4 regions of the Marinobacter sp. V34 genome follow, and region 1 is predicted to be linked to each of the others. Evidence: predicted binding sites of a transcription regulator. Region 1 holds the regulator's gene; each other region holds the start of a gene.
The links. Region 1 encodes sigma-54, which starts transcription at its own class of promoters, with help from an activator protein. Its sites were predicted from a motif close to ANTGGCATNNANNTTGCTNT; they were not measured.
Positions count from the first base shown of each region.

Region 1 (5,609 bases):
AACATGATGGAAGAGCTGAAAATCAATGCCCTGCCCGTCATCAATCGCGACGGCAAACTGACTGGCGCTATCAACATGCACGACCTATTGCGGGCTGGAGTGATCTGATGGCCGACACCCTGCGCCCTCAATGGCCGGCGGACCTGATCGAGAAAGCCGCTGGCATTCGGCTCCTGGCCCTGGATGTGGACGGCATCATGACCGACGGCACCCTGCTGTTCAGCGCTTCGGGCGACGAGATGAAAGGATTCAACATTCTCGACGGCCTGGGCATCAAACAGGTTATGGCCGCTGGCATCAACGTTGCTGTTATTACCGGACGACGTTCGTCACTGACGGAAAAACGCATGAATGACCTCGGCATCTCGCATCTAATGCAAGGCCGCGAGGACAAGAAAGTAGCCTTGCGGGAACTGGCAGGACGGCTGGAGATCGCACCACACCAGATTGCCTACATGGGCGACGACCTACCGGACCTGCCCGCAATCCGTTACGCCGGACTGGGCATAACGGTACCGAACGGGTACTGGCTGGTGCGACAGCACGCGGATTTTTGCACGTCGGCAGCGGGGGGCAGCGGTGCGGTTCGTGAAGCGTGTGAACTACTGCTCTGTGCCTGCGGGCAGCTCAATGCCAGCCTGCAACCCTACCTGGAGCAGGACTGAATGGCCGCTGAAGCCCTCTATGCACGGCCCTGGGCACGAAGCCTGGGGCTGGCTGTCACGATAGTGGCACTGTTTTTCCTGCTCTGGCAAAGTGACGAGCCATCAGAGCCGGTGGATGCCGCCGCGCTGAGAGGAGAATCGGAACCAGACGGTTTCGTGGTTAATGGTCGCTACCTCTCCTTCGATGAGACCGGGCGGCTTACCGCACATTTCGAAAGCCCGCGCATTGAGCAATTCGAGGCCCGCAACCAAACCATTATGGAGTCACCGAATGCAACGCTCTACGGCGAACCTGGCAACGCACCCTGGCAAGTCCAGGCCAACAAAGGCCAATTCATGGAAGCTGACGACCTGGTCCACTTGACGGGGGATGTTCATGTGTCCCAGCAAGCCCAAGGTGGGCGCTCACTGACGTTAACTACGTCGACACTGACACTGGATAACGCTGAGCGTACAGTTTATACAGATGCCCCGGTGGAACTGACCGACTCGTTCAGCCTGACCCGCGCAACCGGCATGAAGGCCTGGATTGATGACCGAATCCTCGAACTCGACTCTCAAGTGGAAGGACGCTATGAGCCCGGCAAGTAAATTCATGCCCCATCCTCACCCCAAAGGACACCAATCGGTTGTGTCGCGCCCGGTGATCTCAGCGATTGCTCTGGTACTAACGCTGACCGTTGGCATGCCATTCGCTGCCGCCTTTGACCTGGAGTCCGACCAACCCATCACGGTCAACGCCGATAACGCACGGCTCGACGAAGGTCAGGGCATTGCAACCTATACCGGTTCCGTTGAAATGAGCCAGGGCGATGCCAACCTTATGGCGGACAAGGTTGTACTTCACCGGGATGAAAACGGCGTCAGTCGCATTGAAGCCACCGGTACCCCGGCACGCTATCGCCAGCCTGCCATGGAAGGCCAGGGTGAAACCGACGCTCGCGCCCTGACCATCACCTGGTCCGCCTCCGACAACCGGGTCACCTTTAAGCGCGAAGCCGTGATTGAACAGGGCGGCAACCTGTTCCGCGGTGACGTGATTCATTACGACAGCGCCGAGCGCGTGGTAACTGCGGAAGGCGCCGCTGACCAGGGCGATGGCAGCGGTCGCGTCGAAATGGTCATCCAGCCGCGCGGCAACTCCGGCAGCAATTCAGATAACCCTAACGGACAGGATACCGATGGCAGTTCTCAGGGCCAGTAACCTCGCAAAAAGCTACAAGCAGAAGAAGGTCGTCATCGACGTTTCCCTGGAAATTCGCAGTGGCGAGATCGTCGGTCTGCTTGGCCCCAATGGCGCGGGCAAAACAACGTGCTTCTACATGATTGTTGGCCTGGTCCCCGCCGACAATGGTCGCATCACCATCGACAATCAGGACATAACGCCACTACCCATGCATGGCCGAGCCCGAAAAGGAATCGGCTACCTGCCCCAGGAAGCCTCCGTGTTCCGCAAGCTCACCGTGCGCGACAACATACTGGCTATCCTGGAAACCCGCCGCGAACTCAAGCGAGCGGACCGAGAGGCCAAGTTAGAGGAACTGCTTGAAGAGTTTCACATCACCCACATCCGCGATAGCGTTGGCATGGCCCTTTCAGGGGGGGAGCGTCGGCGGGTGGAAATCGCCCGCGCGTTGGCGATGGAGCCGGCGTTCATCTTGCTGGACGAACCTTTCGCCGGGGTCGACCCCATCTCAGTGAGCGACATCAAGCAGATCATCCGGCACCTGCGGGACAAGGGCATCGGCGTACTGATCACCGACCACAATGTGCGGGAAACCCTCGATATCTGCGAGAATGCCTACATTGTCAGTGGCGGCCACATCATTGCCTCTGGCAACTCGGACGATATACTGGCCAACCAGCAGGTCAAAGAAGTGTATCTGGGCAACGAGTTTCGCCTGTAGTACACTCGGCAAAGAACTTGCTTGGCGCGGCAAGTAGCCAGCATACAAAGAGTTTTTGTGCAACCCCGGCTCCAGAGAGCGCCCGAGTGACGCAAAGAGAGAGCCTGAGTGACGGAAGAGAGAGACCGAGTGACGGATCCTGAACCATGGTTATGAAAGCCTCATTACAGTTAAAGCTGGGCCAAAGCCTGACCATGACGCCCCAGCTGCAACAGGCTATCAGGCTTCTGCAGCTCTCCACCCTGGATCTCCAGCAGGAAATCCAGCAAGCATTGGAATCCAACCCAATGCTGGAAACCTCGGAAGACGACGACAACCAGAATCCGGAATCAACGGACAGTGACAACGAATCCTCTGAAACTGCGTCGGCCGAGGAATCCAACACCACCTCCGACACCGCAACGGAGTGGGACGAATCCGAGAACGGGCCTGACTGGTCATCCGAAACGGACAGCCCCGACACCATTCCCGACGACCTTCCCGTCGACACCGCCTGGGATGACATTTACCAGTCAGCGCCCGCTTCAGCGGCCCGTAACGACGACGAAAACGACCACGACTTCGAGACCCGCAACTCCCCCACAGAGACACTTCAGGACCACCTGGAATGGCAACTGAATCTGACGCCCATGAGCGAGCGGGATCAGGCCATCGCCCACGCCCTGATGGATGCGGTTGATAACCACGGCTACCTGACCTCTCCGCTTGAGGAAATTCATTCAGGTATGGTGGACGAAGCCGATGAAGACCCGTTGGAACTGGACGAAGTGGAAGCCGTTCTTCACCGTCTTCAGCACTTCGACCCACCTGGCGTATTCGCCCGTAATCTGCAGGAATGCCTGCTGATCCAGCTAAACCAACTGCCCCCGGAAACGCCTTGGCTGGCCCAGGCGCGACTGGTGATCACCCACTATATAAACCTGCTGGGCAATCGCGATTACGCCCAACTGTTGCGCCGCAGTCGCCTGAAAGAAGAACAGCTACGGGACGTGCTGGCGCTTATTACCGGGCTGAACCCGCGCCCTGGCGACACGCTGGACCAGGGCGAGCCAGACTACGTCATACCTGATGTGATCGTGCGCAAACACAATGAGCGCTGGCGCGTGGAACTGAATCCTGAAATTGCACCGCGCATTCGTGTGAATGCAAGCTATGCTTCTCTTATAAAGCGTGCGGACAGCAGTGCCGACAACACTTACCTGCGAGACCAGTTGCAGGAAGCAAAGTGGTTCATCAAGAGCCTGCAAAGCCGCAACGAAACCCTACTCAAGGTGGCCACGCGCATTGTCGAGCACCAGCAGGGATTCCTGGATCATGGCGAGGAAGCCATGAAACCATTGATTCTCTCTGATATTGCCCAGGCGGTGGAAATGCACGAGTCGACCATTTCAAGGGTCACCACCCAGAAGTACATGCACACACCGCGGGGCATATTTGAACTTAAGTATTTTTTCTCAAGCCATGTTAGTACCGACGAGGGTGGAGAGTGCTCATCCACGGCAATCCGCGCGATGATCAAGAAACTGATTGCGACGGAAACTCCGAAAAAGCCATTGAGCGATAGCAAAATTGCAGCCATGCTAGGAGACCAGGGTATCAAGGTGGCTAGACGAACCGTGGCCAAGTATCGCGAGGCAATGCACATTCCTCCGTCCAACGAGCGAAAACGATTGGTGTAGGAAGCGTCTGTTCCCGGCCTCACGGGGAGAGCCCTTTCCTGAAAGTATACCGCCTGCAGCATAACGCTGTGGCACACAGCTGGCATCCTGACGGGTGCCGGCAAGCTGAAAACAGGAGAAGCCTATGCAACTCAATATTTCAGGCCATCACGTAGAACTGACTCCCGCACTGAAAGATTACGTATCAGGCAAATTTGAAAAGCTTGAGCGGCACTTCGACCATATCAGCAATTGCCAGGTTACCCTTGAGGTGGAAAAAGTGCGCCAGATGGCGGAAGCTACGCTTCACGTGATAGGTGGTGAGATTCACGCAAAGGCCGAAAACAGCGATATGTACGCTGCCATTGACGCATTGGTAGACAAGCTGGACAGGCAGATCCTGAAGCACAAAGAAAAGAACGTAGACCGGATGCATGGGAACGGCGCCCGCTAGGACGACTCCCCCTGCATGACAGTTAATCGAGCTGCGGCACTGGCTTACCAGGCAACACGTGCCGCAGCCTTTTTTTACGGAACTGCAGTCGATTCATGACCGACACATCCCTGACTATCGAGAACATTCTCGCGCCGGAGCTGACCCTTTGCCGGGTGCCTACGTCCAGCAAAAAGCGGGTTATGGAAACCATTGCCGAGCAGATCCAACAGCACGACTCTTTGCTCAGCGACACCGAGATATTCAACAACCTGGTCGCTCGCGAGCGGCTTGGAAGCACAGGTATCGGACAAGGCATTGCGATCCCCCACTGTCGCCTGGAAGGGCTGGATCACGTGGTCGGCGCTTTGCTGACCCTGGAAGAAGGCGTTGCGTTCGATGCCATCGACAATCAGCCGGTGGACCTCGTCTTTACCCTGATCGTCCCCAAGGAAGCCACCAGCGAGCATCTTGAGCTTTTGAGCCAGCTTGCTGAAAAGTTCAACGAGCGCGCATTCTGCGACCAACTGCGTCAGTGCACCGATGCAGCCTCTCTTTATCGCCGGATGACAGCCGAGACAAGCTGAATAACTCCATATCCAAGGTGAACGGGCTATGAAACTGATCATCGTCAGCGGCCGATCAGGTTCCGGGAAAAGTACCGCGTTACACGTTCTCGAAGACCTGGGCTATTACTGCATCGACAACCTGCCCATTGGCCTGCTGTTCCCTCTCACACAGGAAGCCACCAACCAGAATTCTCCCGGCCGGCTGGGAAAGATGGCTGTCAGCATCGACGCCCGCAACCTTTCCGGAGAACTGAGCAACTTCGAGAATATCTACCGCAGCCTTCAGGATACCGGCGTCACCATAGAAATCATTTATCTGGACGCCGATGAACAATCCCTGTTGCAACGCTTCCATGCCACGCGCCGGAAACACCCGC
Region 1 is NZ_JBUPZY010000003.1:387,717-393,325, forward strand. It holds gene AC0B60_RS07260 (KpsF/GutQ family sugar-phosphate isomerase) at 1-108, shown strand, start outside; gene AC0B60_RS07265 (KdsC family phosphatase) at 108-665, shown strand; gene lptC (LPS export ABC transporter periplasmic protein LptC) at 666-1,256, shown strand; gene lptA (lipopolysaccharide transport periplasmic protein LptA) at 1,261-1,869, shown strand; gene lptB (LPS export ABC transporter ATP-binding protein) at 1,847-2,572, shown strand; gene AC0B60_RS07285 (RNA polymerase factor sigma-54) at 2,725-4,251, shown strand; gene hpf (ribosome hibernation promoting factor) at 4,376-4,684, shown strand; gene ptsN (PTS IIA-like nitrogen regulatory protein PtsN) at 4,780-5,250, shown strand; gene rapZ (RNase adapter RapZ) at 5,279-5,609, shown strand, end outside.

Region 2 (5,609 bases), on a different contig from region 1:
GGATTCTGAGGAAATTGCCATGCACCTTGCAGAAGCCTATCGCGCCAACGGCCGCGACGCCGATGCAAAGCGGATATTGAAAAAGTTCGGGAACCAGGGTTAATTTCGGACAAGACATATAGAGAATAACTATCTGTGCACCATAGCGAAACGTTCCAAGAACCCGGTGGCAACTAACGGATTGCCCAACAATACTTACCAAGTAGAACCATTGACCTGAAAGAGCCTGCGGAGGCAACTTCCGCGGGCTTACACGGAAGGATAGGTTTATGTCGGTAAGTAAAGTTCTTGGCCTTGGAAGCGCCGTTGTACTGTTCAGTGGCTGTCAAAGCTGGCAGCTCAGAGACATCGAGAGACTCCCACCCACTGCGTCAATCCCCCAGCAAAGTGAACATGGGAAAGTGGATGTATGGTATTTCGACGGTATTAGCGGAGAAACTGTAAACTCCCTAACCAGTGCAGACGTCTATCCAGACGCACCTAATGAAATCAGTGAGCTTAACCAGTTGCAGCGGCTTGAAGACCGCGCGAACAACTATGGCACTCTGGTTCGAGGATTTATCGAGCCACCAGAGACTGGGGAATACACTTTCTATGTCAGCGGCGACGACGAGACAGCGTTCTGGTTATCGGAGTCACAAGGTGTCAATACGGCCGAACAGATTGCGACAACGGGCCGGGCCACCCGCATCGAAGACTACGACCGATACTCCTCACAAACCTCACCAATTCGCTACCTCAAAGCGGGCAATCGATACTATTTCGAAATACGCCATAAAGAAGGCCGATACGACGACCACTTCAGTGTGGCCTGGGAGGGCCCGGGAATCAGCCTCCAGGTCGTCAGCGGTCAATACCTTCACAGCTACGCGCAGCGCTCACCTACCACCGGCCAGGAAATGACCGCCGTAGATGCTTATGCAATGGGCTATCGTGTCGGTTTCTTTGACGCGGAGCAGGGGCTGGCATTTACTCCCGACTACCCTGCTCTGGATGAAGACGGGGACGGCCTGTACGACAACTGGGAAGTGCTTTACGGGCTTAACCCCGAAGACCCAGCCGACGCCAATTCAGACCGGGATAACGACCTTCTCAGCGCACTTGACGAGTTCTGGAGCGCAACCAATCCCAACGACGCGGATACCGACGGTGATGGCATCCCGGATGGCTACGAGTTCGCCTATGATCTGGACCCACGGAATCCGTCAGATGAGTCCGTTGACCTGGACGGTGACGGTTACAGCGTACTGGAAGAATATAAAGCGGGCACGGCCCCGAATGATCCCGAAGACAGCCCCACTCAGACACCAAAATACACTGCGGGCTTTGTGGGCCAGTATTTTTCCGGAACCGATTTCGATGAGTTGATTTACACTCGAAAAGAACAAGTTATCCAGAATAATTGGGGCAGTGATAGACCTTCACCGGATATGCCCAGCAACCGCTTCAGTATCCGCTGGCAGGGGTGGTTTGTGCCTCCCCATGACGGTGGAACCCGGAACTACCGGTTAACCACCCGAACCGATGACGGCGTGCGCCTGTTCGTCGACAGTCAAGCGGTTATTGATCAGTGGAAAAAACAATCTGCTACTGAGTATTCAGCCGAGATCAGCGTCGCAGCTGACGAACGAGTTGCAATCACAATGGAGTACTACGAGCTCCTTTACGATGCGACAGCAGTTTTTACGATATCGGACGTACAAAGCGGCGAACAACTCGATGCAGCATCGGTAGTTGAAAGCCTAGACCTGGATATCAGCGCGGACATCAGCTCACTGAACGATGGCATCGCCGATACCTACAAGCTGCGTTATGGACTTCCGTTGCTGCAGCCAAGCGCGAACCAGGTACTCAACAATGAGGGAATAGCTGTATTGGAGGCCTACCAGTTGGGCCTTCATCCCTTCACTCTGGAGACCGTACGCGACCCCGACGCACCTACAACTCAACCCGCCCCAACGTCACCTGAAGCCTCAATCGTGACCTTGAAATGGACCGCTCCTGGTACCCGCGTAGACGGCAGCGGTATCTCGCTTAGTGAAATCAGCTACTACAAAATCAAATATGGGCAGTCGCCGGACAATCTGCATCAAGAGGCTCGTGCGGAGTCCGACGATACCGAATATATCCTTGAGAACCTGACTGAAGGCAAGTGGTATTTTACAATTCAGGTGGTGGATACGGATGGATTGATCAGCCAGGCATCGGACACTGTTGAATTTCTGGTGCAATAACCAACGGATCTCGGAGTTGTCCAGTTATTTTACACATCTATCCGGCCGAAACTATATTTTCATTATATATCAACACTATATGAATTGGCCCGAAATATGCTTTCATGTAACTGAAACGTTACAACCATAGTGTACTGGAGTAGTAAACATGAAAGGATTTTCAAAAGGCGTAGTAGTAGCGGCAGCATTTGCCGTTTCTGGCCTTGCAAATGCAGCATATATCGGCACGGATAGCTCTGGCTCTTATTCAGGAATCTACAGTGTCCCCGGCGATAACAGTTATGCAACGGGGAGCACTGATCCAAAAGGTTACTTTGTCGATGGCACGCCAGAATACAGCGTAGGCGACTCCGCCCTAATGGGAAACAGTGTCGTTTACACCTCGAATGACAAGTTCAGGCTGACCTTCACCTTCATTGGCTATGAAGCCGGTTGGGAAAACGTGTTCTTGTACAACGGCGTCGAGATTTTTAACAACAGGAACAGAGGTACTGTCGGAAACACTTTCTCAACCATTGTAACCGGCACCACTGGTACTGCGCTGGATTTTGGGTTTGCGACCTACAAAAGATCCTCATCTATCCTGGAAAGTCAGGACAACAGCAACTCCAACGGCTCGACTTCATTCAACTTTGTTGTCAATGAACTAGGTACAGACTCTTTGATCCTTAGCCTTGATGACAACAACCAGGTCGACGACAACCACGATGACCTTTTGATCAAAGTTGAGGCTACTAAGGTGCCGGAGCCGGGCACCGTTGCCCTCCTCGGTCTAGGTATTGTCGGACTGGCTCTGCGTCGCCGAGCCAAGAAGTGAGGACATAATCGCTTTGAGCGTATTATGTTAGAATAGAAACCCTGCCATTCGGCGGGGTTTTTTTTATGTCATCGGAGCGACAGATCTCAGTGCTTGTTGAAATCATTTATACGCTTTCAGGCCGGGGACTAACCAAGGATGCTGACCTGCTCAAAGATTCGATCCAATCTCTGGGACATGAGGTATCCGTCAAAGCCCTTCCTCCCCAAAGCCTCCTGATTCGAAATCTTTCCGGGAAATGGGGGCGAGCGAAAAAGCGCTTTCCTTCCACACATGCTGTTGAACTTACGAACTCGCTCCAGAGAATGCTCAGGCGCTTATTCCGCGCCAGAACCCAGAACGTGGATCTTGTGATTCATCTTGAAAATATCCACCCCCACTACATAAACCCTCAATGCACCAACTGGCTGATTCCAAATCAGGAATGGTTCCGATCCGAACGCAGCCACTACCTCATTGATATCGACGCGGTACTCTGTAAAACCCAAGTAGCAGAACGCCGCTTCAGAAAGCTACATGGCAAAGTGGAATTCCTGGGATTTTCTACCCCTGGAGCCAGGCGAGCGTTAACCGCTCAATTGCATCTAAAACAGCCCGGAACCTATCTGCATGTGGCCGGCTCCAGTCTATCGAAAGGCACTTCTGTAGTCATAGGCGCCTGGGAAAGGCATCCAGAATGGCCAACTCTCATCATTGTTGCAAACAGTCCACTTGTTGAACGTGCATTGCCTGCCAATATTATTCTGAAGAAGAATCTGTCTAACGCAGAAATGAAAAAACTCTGGAGTTGCACGACAGTGGCTATCATCCCTTCAGAAGTGGAAGGATACGGTCAGGTGCTAGGAGAAGCGATGTCTGCGGGAGCGGTCGCAGTCACTACCAACGCCCCTCCGATGAATGAACTGGTCACGACCAGCCGAGGCTATCTTGTACCCTGGTCCGAAAACCACCCCTCGCGCCTTGGAACACGTTACAAGGTAACTGTTGAAAACCTGGAGCTCTGTCTACAACAAGTTTTTGCGGAGTCTAGCGATACTATTAATGCGAAGGCATTGGAGGCTCAGCAATGGACCATCGACAACCATCAGGCATTTGAAAAGCGACTGGAGCAGCTTATCGCCTCTGTAGCGCCACAAACTGCTAGTCTTACTCAACAAACTGCCGATCAATCTGGTTGATAATCGGCGAAAAAACATCGCTTACGAAATCGACAACCGCTGCCTCGCCATCACACTCATTACAAGCTACTCCGAAAACAACCAGAGATGCGTCCGTGCGCAGGCTGAAAAAACTCACGATCTGGGCAAATTTTGCGCGCCACTGGTCAGTCTCCCAAAGGCCCGCAACATAATAACCATATGCCAGATGAATTCGAATACCAGATGAAAGGTTTCGCAGCGTCACTCCTTGCAAAGGAATATCTGAAGGAGACATCACCTTGAAGAATTCTTCAGGTACCCAGTCATTACGGTCGTAAATTCGATTCCAATACTGAACAAGTTCCGCCCTATGGCGCTGATGAGCATAACTGTACACACCCACAAACAATTTCTGTTCTGGCCCAGCCTCTTGGGAAAGGGCCTGACGATCAAACAGCGTCTGGGCGAACACCAAGTCTGGGTTTCGTATCTGTGGCCGCCATCCATTCAAACGGTTTCCGAACAACGGCGCGTAATGCTCTCTATCAAGGCTGATATCGAATACATCCGGTGAGGGTTTAATTTGCCCCGCAGAAGACGGCGACAGGGTAACCAACAGTATTGGCAGAGCTGCGGTTACCAGTGCGCCGGCCCATATCCTACGGCCGCCCTGGGCCTCACTTGTAGTGGGCAACGACTCAACCATATCCGCCTGCTCACCTCTGGTTAGCTCAAGTCTCCGGCCGATCAGGAACAAGGGCACCAGTGTGGCTGCAAATACCCACCAGCCGAAGTTATCATGATTCTCAATCAGGCCAGTTTGCATGTTGGTTTCATAACCCATGTAGATAATCACGAACACGCGTATCCAGTTGGCCAACAATGCCAACACAACAGCAATAAGAAAGAACAGTATCCGGGAACGCAGGCGCCGGAAGTTCAGCTCACCATAAAGGGCCGCCAGCGACTGCCCTACCAGCAAATAGCGTAAGCCGGAACAACCATGAGCCACCTCAAAGGCCCCCACACCGATGAGATAGACAAATACACCCTCAACCTCGAACTCGATATCAAACAAACCTAGCAACAACTGATTGATCTCAACCGTAATCAGCTGAAGCGTCCAGGAGAGATAATCCCAAACCGGCACCGCAAAGAACAGCAAACCCACTGGAATAATAAACAGACGCACCTGCTTCCACCCCAGGAAAATTGCCAGGACGCCCAGTAAAAGCGGCACAATGGTTAATTCCTGCAGTGCCTGCACCCGTAGGATGTTACCGAGGCCATACGCCAACAACGCCAGTGCAAAAGGAATCAGCCATAACGGGTAAAAGCCAGGAATAGGTGATACCCGTTTCACCGTCCTTGCAACAAGGACAACGGAAACCAATAGAAGCAAAAGGCCGTGGGAGTATG
Region 2 is NZ_JBUPZY010000004.1:228,714-234,322, forward strand. It holds gene AC0B60_RS08770 (tetratricopeptide repeat protein) at 1-103, shown strand, start outside; gene AC0B60_RS08775 (PA14 domain-containing protein) at 270-2,234, shown strand; gene AC0B60_RS08780 (PEP-CTERM sorting domain-containing protein) at 2,383-3,051, shown strand; gene AC0B60_RS08785 (glycosyltransferase) at 3,141-4,229, shown strand; gene xrt (exosortase) at 4,198-5,609, opposite strand, start outside.
Region 2: the regulator sigma-54 is predicted to act here: its motif matches at 2,318-2,337, upstream of AC0B60_RS08780 (PEP-CTERM sorting domain-containing protein).

Region 3 (5,609 bases), on a different contig from region 1:
CGCTGGTCGCCATAAAGGAAGGCACCAATCCACGGGTTATCGAGCAGATGCTGTCGAGTTACCTGACGCCGAAAGAACGTGAGAAAAACTCAGAAGCCGAGACGGCAGGCGTTTAGCCATGGATGAATTACCGGAAGAGGAAAAAGCGGGTATTCCCGCCTGGGTAGTAACCTTTGCAGACCTGATGTCGCTGCTGATGTGTTTCTTTGTGCTGCTGCTATCGTTCTCGGAAATCGACGCGCAGAAATTCAAACAGATTGCTGGCGAACTGTCGAAAGCATTCGGTGTGCAACGTGAAGTGCCCGCCCTGGAAATACCCATGGGCACTAGCCCGATTTTCGATAAGTTTTCTCCGGCACCGCCCGAGCCCACCGTCGTCAATGAAGTCAAACAGACAACCACCGACCAACAGCCCGAACTGGAAACCCTGAAGAGCCCTACGGATGTGGCTGTGGAATCCGCCATTCAGGACGAGCTCCAGAAGACCTTGGAGCAGGTTCGATCGGTGCTTGAGACAGCCATCGAAGATGGCCGGGTAAACCTCACCCAGGATCATCATAGAATCATTGTTCGCGTTGAGGAGAAGGGGGCTTTTCCCTCCGGTTCGGCGGACCTGACCTGGGAGTTTGAAGGCCTGTTGCTGGAAATGGCCGACATACTGGTGGAGATCCCCGGCAAGCTGACCATCGAAGGCCACACCGACGATGTTCCCATCCGCACACAGCGGTTCTACAGCAACTGGGACCTGTCCGCCGCTCGGGCAGCAGCGGTTGCCAATGCGCTCCTCGCCGAGGGTAAACTGAAGCCTGCCCGGCTGGCGGTCACCGGTCTCGCGTACACCGAGCCACGGGTACCAAACACCTCTTCGGAGAACCGTGCCAAAAACCGCCGGGTGGAAATCATTATCGATCTGTCCGGGCCGATCGAGGAACAGGAGATGCGGATAAGGGAACTCATGAACCCCGAAGCCGATGCGTCCGCTGCACCGGATTCCCGCAGTTCCGACGAATCCGATCAGGACGAATTACTGTGGTAGGCGGCCAGAATGGTGCGCCTCCCCCGTTAATGCACCATTAAAAAGCACGATCACCCCACCTCCAACGCAATTCCGCCCCACGTCAGAGCAAGAAATCACCTAATCGACTCTCCGCTCTGAATTTGCCTCAAAATGGAACACTCCTTGCTTGCTGTGCACGCTATCAATGCACAACCCGCCCGTGACAGGCGGATAAAACCATAAAATCAGGAGCAACCAACCCGTGGATATCACGAGTGCAGTACATACCCTGACCGAAAGCGCCAACACACTGTTCATTTTGATCGGTGCCATCATGGTACTGGCCATGCACGCTGGCTTCGCCTTCCTGGAAGTCGGCACCGTGCGCCACAAAAACCAGGTGAATGCCCTGGTGAAAATCATGACCGATTTCGGCATCTCCGCCGTGGCCTACTTCTTCATTGGTTACTACATCGCCTATGGCAGCCATTTTATGGCCGGCGCTTCGGAGCTGACGGCCGCGAATGGCTATGATCTGGTCAAGTTCTTCTTCCTGATGACCTTTGCTGCCGCCATTCCTGCCATTGTTTCCGGCGGTATCGCCGAGCGTGCGAAGTTCTACCCGATGCTCATCGCCTCGGGGCTGATCGTGGCGTTTGTATATCCCTTCTTCGAGGGCATGATCTGGAACGGCAACTACGGCTTCCAGGCCTGGCTGGAGAACCAGTTTGGTGCGGCCTTCCACGACTTTGCCGGCTCGGTTGTGGTGCACGCCGTGGGCGGCTGGATCGCCCTGGCCGCCGTGCTCCTGCTCGGAGCACGTAACGGCCGCTACCGCAACGGCAGAGTGGTGGCTTTTGCCCCCTCCAACATCCCGTTCCTGGCGCTGGGCGCCTGGATTCTCACCGTTGGCTGGTTCGGATTTAACGTGATGTCCGCCCAGACTCTGGACGGCATCAGCGGCCTGGTGGCGGTGAACAGCCTTATGGCCATGGTGGGCGGCGTTCTGGTGGCCATGCTGGTGGGCCGCAAAGACCCGGGCTTCATTCACAACGGACCGCTCGCCGGCCTGGTGGCTGTGTGCGCCGGTTCGGACCTGATGCACCCCGTCGGTGCACTTATTACCGGTGGCATCGCCGGCGCCATCTTCGTGTACATGTTTGAGTGGGCCCAAGACAGGATCGAACGTCTGGACGATGTACTCGGTGTTTGGCCGTTACACGGTGTGTGCGGCGTCTGGGGCGCCATTGCCGCCGGCATCTTTGGCCAGGAAGCCTTCGGGGGCCTCGGTGGCGTCAGCCTGATGTCGCAGGTCATCGGCGCGGTTGCTGGCGTTGTGGTGGCCTTTGTCGGCGGCCTGATCGTCTACGGCATTGTCAGCGCCATCTCCGGCCTGCGTCTCACCGACGAAGAAGAATTCAACGGTGCGGATGTCAGTATCCATCGAATCGGCGCGACATCCCTGGAATAACCCTACCTGCCAGCCGCCTTTTCTGGCGGCTGGCAATGCTTTTTATTGACACCTCCCTCCGCCTGGCCTTTGCTTAAATAACCCGTTCCGGTGATAAACCTACCGTTTGCCGCCAGAGTGGCCTGCCTTTTGCTATTCCTTTAACTCATGGGAATGGCTGGATATCGACTACCCACATCCGGTGAGTGGCGTGTTCAGGAGAGGGTCAAGGTTATGTTGATACAAACCCCACCCGAGGGTATCTACGACGAGCTGTTCGATCAGGATAACCGGGTGCGGCCCAGCTGCAGGGTGCTGGAGGACTGGCTGATCAGATCCGACGAAGCCCTGTTAGCCGAAAAGCGCCGCGAGGCAGACGTTCTGTTTCAGCGCCTGGGCATTACCTTTAATGTCTATGGCGAAGACCAGGGGGCCGAACGGCTCATTCCGTTCGATCTGATTCCACGAGTGATCTCCGCCAGTGACTGGCAACGTCTGCAGGCGGGATTACGCCAGCGGGTGCAGGCTCTGAACCGCTTCCTGTTCGATATCTACCATGAGTTCGACATCATTCGAGCCGGGGTTATCAGTGCTGAGCAGGTGTTCGCTAATCCCCAGTACCAGCCTGGCATGCAGAACCTGAAGCTGCCACGAAACCTGTATTCCCACATAGCCGGCATCGATCTGATCCGCCACAACGATGGCGACTTCTACGTGCTGGAAGACAACCTTCGCTGCCCCAGCGGTGTCTCCTACATGCTGGAAAACCGACGCATGATGATGCGCCTGTTTCCGGAATTGTTTGCCAAGGCGCCGGTAGCACCGGTTGAACACTACCCAGCACTGCTGGGTGAAACCCTGCGTGCAGCGTCCCTGAATCCCAACCCCACCGTGGTGGTACTCACCCCCGGCCGCTTCAACAGCGCCTATTTCGAGCATGCCTTCCTGGCCCGCCAGATGGGTGTCGAGCTGGTGGAGGGCGCTGATCTGTTCATACGCCACAACAAGGTGTACATGAAGACCACCATCGGCCCCCAGCAGGTGGACGTCATCTACCGGCGGATTGACGACGATTTTCTTGACCCACTAGCCGGAAACCCGGATTCCATGCTGGGCGTTCCCGGGCTCTATGCCGCCTACCGCAGCGGTAATGTGGTGCTTGCCAACGCCATGGGCACCGGCGTCGCCGACGACAAGGCCATCTATCCCTTCGTACCCGACATGATTCGCTTCTACCTGGGAGAAGAGCCGATCCTGAAAAACGTCCCCACCTGGCAGGGCCGTAAACCAAAAGACCTCAAGTACATCCTCGACAACCTGCCGGACCTGGTGGTCAAAGAAACCCAGGGCGCTGGTGGCTACGGCATGCTGATCGGCCCGAAAGCCAGCAAGAGTGAGCTGAACCATTTCCGATCGCTGTTGCAGGCCAGACCAGACAACTACATCGCTCAGCCCACCCTGAGCCTGTCGACCTGCCCAACCTTCGTGAACGAAGGCGTCGCACCACGACACCTGGACCTGAGACCTTTTGTGCTTTCGGGCAAAAAAGTGCAGATGGTGCCCGGTGGATTGACCCGAGTGGCATTGAAAGAAGGGTCGCTGGTGGTGAATTCGTCCCAGGGCGGCGGCACCAAGGACACCTGGGTACTGGAGGGCGACGAATGCTGAGCCGAGCCGCATCAAGTCTGTTCTGGATGGCCCGATACCTCGAAAGGGCGGAAACCCAGGCCCGGCTGCTGGACGTCAGCCTGACCATGGCGTTGATCGACGTTCCCGAAGACCGCGAGGAGCAGTTGTCCGTGCCGTTGCTGGTGACCGGCACCCAAGAAGTCTTTCATGAGCTCTACCAGGAAATCACCCCCCAGAACCTGATTGACTTCCTGCTCCTGGATGACCGCCACCCTGCCAGTGTGTTCAGCGTTATCCGCAGCGCGCGGGACAACGCCCTGCAAGTGCGTGGCAATCTCTCCGCGGACGTATGGGAAAGCATCAATCTGGCGTGGATGGAGCTGAAAGAGTTGCGCCGAAAAGGGGTGACCGAGTCCAATGCTAGCCGGGTGTTCGACTGGACCCGCGAGCGTTCAAACGTGTTCCGTGGTGCGGCCTATGGCACCCTTCTGCGTAATGACGCCTTCCATTTCCTGCTCCTGGGCACGTTCATCGAGCGTGCAGACGCCACCGCCCGTGTGCTTAACATCCGCCACCACATGGCCACCAAATCCCTGGAAGGGCACCCCACCCAGTCGTTCTTCGAATGGACGGCGCTGCTGCATTCGTTGGCCGCCTTTGAGGCCTACCAGAATACGTACGGCCACAATATCGAACCAATGAATGTGGCCGAACTGCTGATTCTCAAACCGGATGTTCCCCGTTCGCTTCACGCCTGCCTGGAGGAAATCGCGGATCTTCTGGAGGAGATCGAAAGCGGCGAGGCCCGCCGGGCCAGGCGCCTGGCCACAAGCCTGTATGCCAACATCCGCTACGGCGACCGCGAATACATTGCCGAGCGCGGCCTGAATGAGTATCTGACCGATTTCCTGCAACGCATCCAGCGCATCGCCGGCCAGATCCAGAAAGACTACATGGGGTGGAAACAATGAAGCTGAATATCCGCCACGACACGACCTATACCTACGATCAACCCATGCACAACGGCATCCAGTATCTACGCCTTACCCCCCGCAACACGCCGCAGCAAAAGATACTGGGGTGGCATCTGAGTGCCCCCGGCGAAACCAGCCAGATGACAGACGGCTACGGCAACGTTGTCACTGTGATGACCATGGACAAAGCCACGAAGGAAATCACTCTGACCGCAGAGGGCGTCGTTGATCTCACGGGCAAGCCATTGACCAAAGATGATTCACCCTTTCCCCCAGAGGTGTTCCTGCGCCACACCCCACTGACTGACGCTGACAAAGACATCAAAGCCTTCGCCAGCCAGTTCTCCGCCAACAAGCGCAGTCTGGTTCGAATGATGAATCGCATCCTCGAGCATATCGAATTCACGCCTGGCGTCACCACTGTGACCCACACCGCCGCCGAGGCTTTCCAGCAGAAGGCAGGGGTGTGCCAGGACCATACCCACGTATTCATCTCCTGCTGCCGCCACATCGGGGTGCCGGTGCGGTATGTCAGTGGTTACATACACACCTTCAGCGA
Region 3 is NZ_JBUPZY010000017.1:8,963-14,571, reverse strand. It holds gene pomA (flagellar motor protein PomA) at 1-116, shown strand, start outside; gene AC0B60_RS19630 (MotB family protein) at 119-1,036, shown strand; gene AC0B60_RS19625 (ammonium transporter) at 1,260-2,468, shown strand; gene AC0B60_RS19620 (circularly permuted type 2 ATP-grasp protein) at 2,682-4,115, shown strand; gene AC0B60_RS19615 (alpha-E domain-containing protein) at 4,109-5,047, shown strand; gene AC0B60_RS19610 (transglutaminase family protein) at 5,044-5,609, shown strand, end outside.
Region 3: the regulator sigma-54 is predicted to act here: its motif matches at 2,585-2,604, upstream of AC0B60_RS19620 (circularly permuted type 2 ATP-grasp protein).

Region 4 (5,609 bases), on a different contig from region 1:
CGCTGCTGCCGTTCTGGAATTCGTCCCAGACAAATTTTCCGAGGCCGGGGCTCTGGGCCAGCATTTCGGCCGCTATGAGAACCATCCAGGCGATGCCCAGGGACACTCTCAGGCCGGTGAAGATCATCGGAACAGATGACGGCAACACGACCTTGCGAACGTGAGTCCAGAACGACAGTTGCAGCACTTTAGACACGTTCAACAGATCAGGATTGACTGCTGAAACCCCAACGCTCGTGTTAATCAGCGTCGGCCACAGGCTGCACAAAGTGACCGTGATCATCGATGTCAGGAATGACTTCTCGAACATCGGGTCATCACTGACGTACGTAGCTGACACCACCATGGTGACCAGCGGCAGCCACGCCAGTGGGGAGACCGGCTTGAAGATCTGGATCAACGGATTGATGGCCGCCGAGAAGTGACGGTTGAGGCCTATGATGATGCCTAAAGGCACGGCAATGAGGGTGGCCAGCACAAAGCCGGCCAGCACGGTGCCGAGGCTGGTGAAGATCTGGTCGATGAACGTGGGTGCGCCGGGATAGTCGCGGATCTTCACCTCCGCGTCCGGGTTCTCCGCCAGGATGCGTTCGTTGCGTTCCTCCTGCATGGTCACGAACTGCGCCGCCCGGTCCCGCTGGTTGCTGTGCTCCTGCCAGAGCTGACCGGACTGTTCCAGCACATCGGCCGGGCCCGGAAAGGCGCCCAGGGATGTTTGCACCTGGGGCGCGGCCAGATGCCAGAAACCCAGGAACAGCGCGATACCAATGGCTGGTAGAAGCAACTGGCGGAAGGTTTCGGCCAGGTTCTGGCCGGACAGCTTTTCCGTCAACGCACGGAGCCAGCGTTGGCCTGATGATAACGAGTCGGTCTGGCTGAGCGTGGTCATGTGATGTCTCCTGACACTCAAGTCTTAAGGGGTTTGCGAGCCTTTCAGGCCAATCTCAAAGCTGTCGATGTAGGCGTTCGGTGTCCTCGGAGTGAAGGCCACGCCGTCGATCAGCTCGCCCTGGTGAGGGCGAACAAAATTCTCCGCACCCAGGTCCGGGAAATCCTCTGCCTTCAGCGTGCCGTCCTCAATCAGAGTCCGGGCCGCTTCCTTGTAGATGTCGGCGCGGTAGACCTTGGCCGCGGTTTCCATATACCAGTCGTCGGATTTCGGTTCGGGGATCTGTCCCCAGCGACGCATCTGACTCAGATACCAGATGGCATCGGAGGGATACGGATAGGTGGCGTAGTAGCGAAAGAACACGTTGAAGTCTGGCACTTTGCGCACGTCGCCTTTCTCGTATTCGAACGTACCGGTCATGGAATTGGCGATGACTTCCTCGTCGGCGCCCACATAGCTTGAGCGGGACAGGATCTTCACCGCCTCTTCACGATTGGCGTTGTCATTTTCATCCAGCCAGTGGGCGGCACGGATCAGTGCACGAAGCAGCCGGAGATGGGTGTTGGGGTACTGCTTGGCCCAGGCTTCGGTCACGCCAAACACTTTCTCGGGGTTGTTGGGCCAGATTTCGTAATCGGTGATGACCGGCACGCCGATGCCTTTGAATACTGCTTGCTGGTTCCAGGGCTCACCCACGCAATAGCCCTGAATGGTGCCCGCTTCCATGGTGGCGGGCATTTGCGGTGGTGGCGTGACCGACAGGTGAACGTCTGCGTCTATGTTGCCGCTGGTATCACCGCGATGGGGAGCGTAGAAGCCGGGATTCAGTCCGCCGGCCGCCAGCCAGTAACGAAGCTCGTAGTTGTGGGTGGACACCGGGAAAACCATGCCCATGCGAAAACGCTCGCCCTTGTCACGGTACTGGTCGATGACCGGTTTCAGGGTAGCGGCACTGATGGGATGAGCGGGATGGCCGTCACTGCCGTCTTCAATGTGTGGGTGCATTTGCTCCCAGACGTCGTTCGACACAGTGATGCCGTTGCCGTTCAGGTCCATGCTGAACGCGGTGATGATGTCTGCCTGGGTGCCGTAACCGATGGTCGCGCCAAGTGGCTGGCCTGCCAGCATGTGGGCGCCATCAAGGGTGCCGGTCACCACGCCGTCAAGCAGAACTTTCCAGTTGGCCTGGGCTTCCAGTTCTACGAACAGGCCTTCATCCAGGAAAAACCCCTGTTCCCAAGCAATGGCCAGTGGCGCCATGTCCGTCAGTTTGATGAAGCCGAGCTTCAGGTCCGGCTTTTCGGCCGGGCCGATGTCGGCGTGTGCAGAGCACGCCGCTGTTAAGATCAGGAATGTCGCTGCGAGTGTTTTCAGGTGCATGGTGCTCTCCCGGAGTATTATCCAGACAAAAAAAAGCCTGCCCCCCGTTTCCGGGACGCAGGCGTCAATGCCTGGTGTTCTGTCAGTTTTCATCACCGCCGTTTATCGGAGCAGTGGATGCAAGATCGTCTGTATTTACAAAGCAGCCCGCGTGCCATGTTTTTAAGATGTTGATTTGTATATTAAAATATGGATTTTTTCGAAATTGGGCGTTATTGGAGGCGGGTTTTCGTGGCTGTTTTAGTGCGTGACGCTTCGTTATTGGGCGCGGCGTTATCGGCCAGCCAGTCGTGAAGGTGTTCTCCCAACAAGCGGTCGCTGGCAACGTCCACCGGGCCGTAACGGCCGGACAGGGTAAAGGGCAGTTGATGTCGGCCCTCGGTCTTGCTGTCTATAACCGGTGAGTCAATGCCCATGGACGCCGCCGCGTCGCGGAACAAATCCGGCCTGACTACCTGCCGAACCATGGCGCCGTTCACCGGGCCGAGTTGGCCCCGAAGCGTCAGGCGGGTTGCCAACCAGTGGGCCTGTGACAGCCAGGGAAAGTTGGCGGAATGGTGAAAAAAGTGTTGATGCAGTCGTGGATGAAAAAGGCTGTACGGGTGATTATCCAGTACATTGATCTGCTGCCCAAGGTATTCGGGCTTTGCCAGGATATCCCGCAACAGGCGATGGTTATGGGCGTTGTCCAGCCACTGGCAGGCTGCAAGCAGTGCCCGAAGTAGGTGCCTGTGCATAACATCGTGCTGCTCCGTCCAGTCGGCGCGCATACCCAGTACTTTTTCCGGGGCGTTCTGCCAGATCTGGTGACCGGAGTGAAGAATGTGCCCCAGTGCTTCATATTCCAGAAGGCTGTTCCAGGGCTCACCGACACAGCAGCCCTCAATGGCGTTTGAGCGGAATGCGTCCACCATTTGAATAGGAGAAACCGGGATGATTTGTACATGCTGTTCTGCGTCTGGCCCGGCAGAGGTCAACCAGTCCCGGAGCTGAAGGTCATGGCTTGACCAGGGCGCCACTGAGGCTAACCGTATTGGCTCGCCCCTGCCCTTGGCCAGTCGTATCAGCGCGCGTGCGGTGGCTATCGGGTTCTCCAGATCCGTAGCTGAACGGATCAATTCGTGATGCAGCCGCGCGCTGAGGGTGATTCCGTTGCCATTGCGGCTTAGCACCATGCCCACCACAACGGGCACTTTGGGACGGTCGCTTGCCAGGGACATACTCAGCGGCATCGGCGCCAGCATGTGGCCGCCGTCCAGCAGGCCGAAGCTGACCTTATCGCGCAATGAAGCCCAGGAGCCTTCGCGCACCAGTTCCACATCCAGCCCTTCGGCGTCAAACAGCCCCAGCTCACGCGCAACGATCAGTGGCGCGCTATCCAGCAGGGGTACAAAGCCGAGACGGACCTTGAATCCGGGATGTTTGTGAAGCGGGGTTGGGCGAACCATGGGTGCTCCCTAACAGTGTTGATCAGGATGCTTTCTTGATGGAGCCCACTGAGCCCTGGCTACATCTTTCCAACAGTGTAATGACACGCCCCGCCATAACCGCCAGGCGTTCACTGTGCTCCATGGCGGAGCTGCGCAGCATGCGATAGGCCGTTTCCTCATCGCAGTTTTCATGCCGCATGATCAGCCCTTTGGCTTTCTCAATCACCTTCCGGTCTTCCAGTGCCGAACGGGTTTCTTCCAGCTCGGTTCTCAGCGCCTGAAAGGATTCGAACTGCGCTACGGCTGAGTCGATGATCAAGCGAACCCGTTCCGGTTGAATGCCGTCGACAACGTAAGCACTGACGCCAGCCTTCACTGCGGCATGGATGGTGGCGCGGTCACCGGGCTGGTCGGCGAAGAATACGATGGGCCGGGGGGCATGAGTGTTGAGGGTGCTCATGTTTTCCAGGGTATCCCGGTCAGGCGAGTCCATATCAATAATCACCATGTCCGGCTGGTCGCGGGCAACCGCTGCGGTCAGACCGGTGGCATCCGGGCGCTGGCGAATCACTTCATGGCCCTCGTGGCTGAGCGCCTGGCAGACCTGGCTCGCCCTTTCGGGGTCCTTGTCGATCAGAAGGATACGAAGGGGTTCTGGCGAATTCATGATGGTTTCCTCAATGTACAGGCATTGGATGCCTTTCACTTAACGCTGTCAGAAAAAACGGTTCCATCAGCGGTATTGCAATAAATTTGCCAGGGTTACTTGAAGTGGCCTGAGTACGGTGATGTAGCCGTTTCCTGGTTCTGGAGTCGGATTATTTGTTCGCCAAATATGCGCCCTGATTGGGCATATTTGGGTGCCTTGCACCGTTATGACCCGGAATAGAGCGTCTTGAGCCGTTACAGAATCTGCAAAAACGCCAGATGGCTCGTTTTTTCAGGGAATGGCCCTGGATTTGCACATATCATGACGAACGTTTGCAGCGACAGCTGGAACGTAAATCCTAAACAGCCATGTCCGGGCCTTTTGATTCCGGACATGAACGCTGGCGATGAAGCCCGCATGCCCGACAACCATTTTGTGGAGAACGGGGCACGGCGGGCTTTTTTGTGCGTGTAACACTCAGGAGACACTGTGGACGTATTCAAACCTGGCGAGGCTCCGGTGCAGACCACCTGCCCCTACTGTGGGGTTGGTTGTGGTGTATTGGCCTATTCCGATACTGGTACACCGGTGGCTGGGGACAAAGGCCATCCTGCGAACAAGGGACGCCTTTGCGTCAAGGGTTCCAGCCTTCACGAAACCACCGGCCAGGAAGACGGACGGTTGCTGTTCCCGGTTGTCAGGGGGCGCCGCAGTGAATGGGCGCAGGCGCTGGATGAGGTGGCTCATGCGATACAGGACAGCGTCAAGACTCATGGGCCCCAGTCGGTGGCCTTTTATCTGTCCGGCCAGTTGCTGACTGAGGACTACTATGTCGCCAACAAGCTGGCCAAGGGCTTCATTCGCACACCTCATGTGGATACCAACTCCCGGCTTTGTATGTCGTCGGCCGTGGCTGCTCACAAACGGGCCTTTGGGGCTGATGTGGTTCCCGGATGCTACGAAGATCTGGAATTGGCGGACTTGCTGGTGCTGGCTGGCAGTAACGCTGCCTGGGCGCACCCGGTGCTCTATCAGCGCATGAAAGCCAGTGCACGCGATGGGCGCCGGGTGGTCGTTATTGATCCGCGCCGCACCGCCACCAGTGAGTTGGCGGACCTTCACCTGACGTTACGGCCGGGCACCGATACGGTGTTGTTCAATGGTTTATTGTGCTGGCTTACAGAGCACGGTGGGCTGGACCAGGCCTACATTGATGACCACTGCCAGGGGTTTGATGATGCTTTGGCAAGCGCACGAGCAG
Region 4 is NZ_JBUPZY010000002.1:473,715-479,323, forward strand. It holds gene AC0B60_RS05200 (ABC transporter permease) at 1-889, opposite strand, end outside; gene AC0B60_RS05205 (CmpA/NrtA family ABC transporter substrate-binding protein) at 914-2,269, opposite strand; gene AC0B60_RS05210 (CmpA/NrtA family ABC transporter substrate-binding protein) at 2,482-3,717, opposite strand; gene AC0B60_RS05215 (ANTAR domain-containing response regulator) at 3,740-4,366, opposite strand; gene AC0B60_RS05220 (nitrate reductase) at 4,838-5,609, shown strand, end outside.
Region 4: the regulator sigma-54 is predicted to act here: its motif matches at 2,409-2,428, upstream of AC0B60_RS05205 (CmpA/NrtA family ABC transporter substrate-binding protein).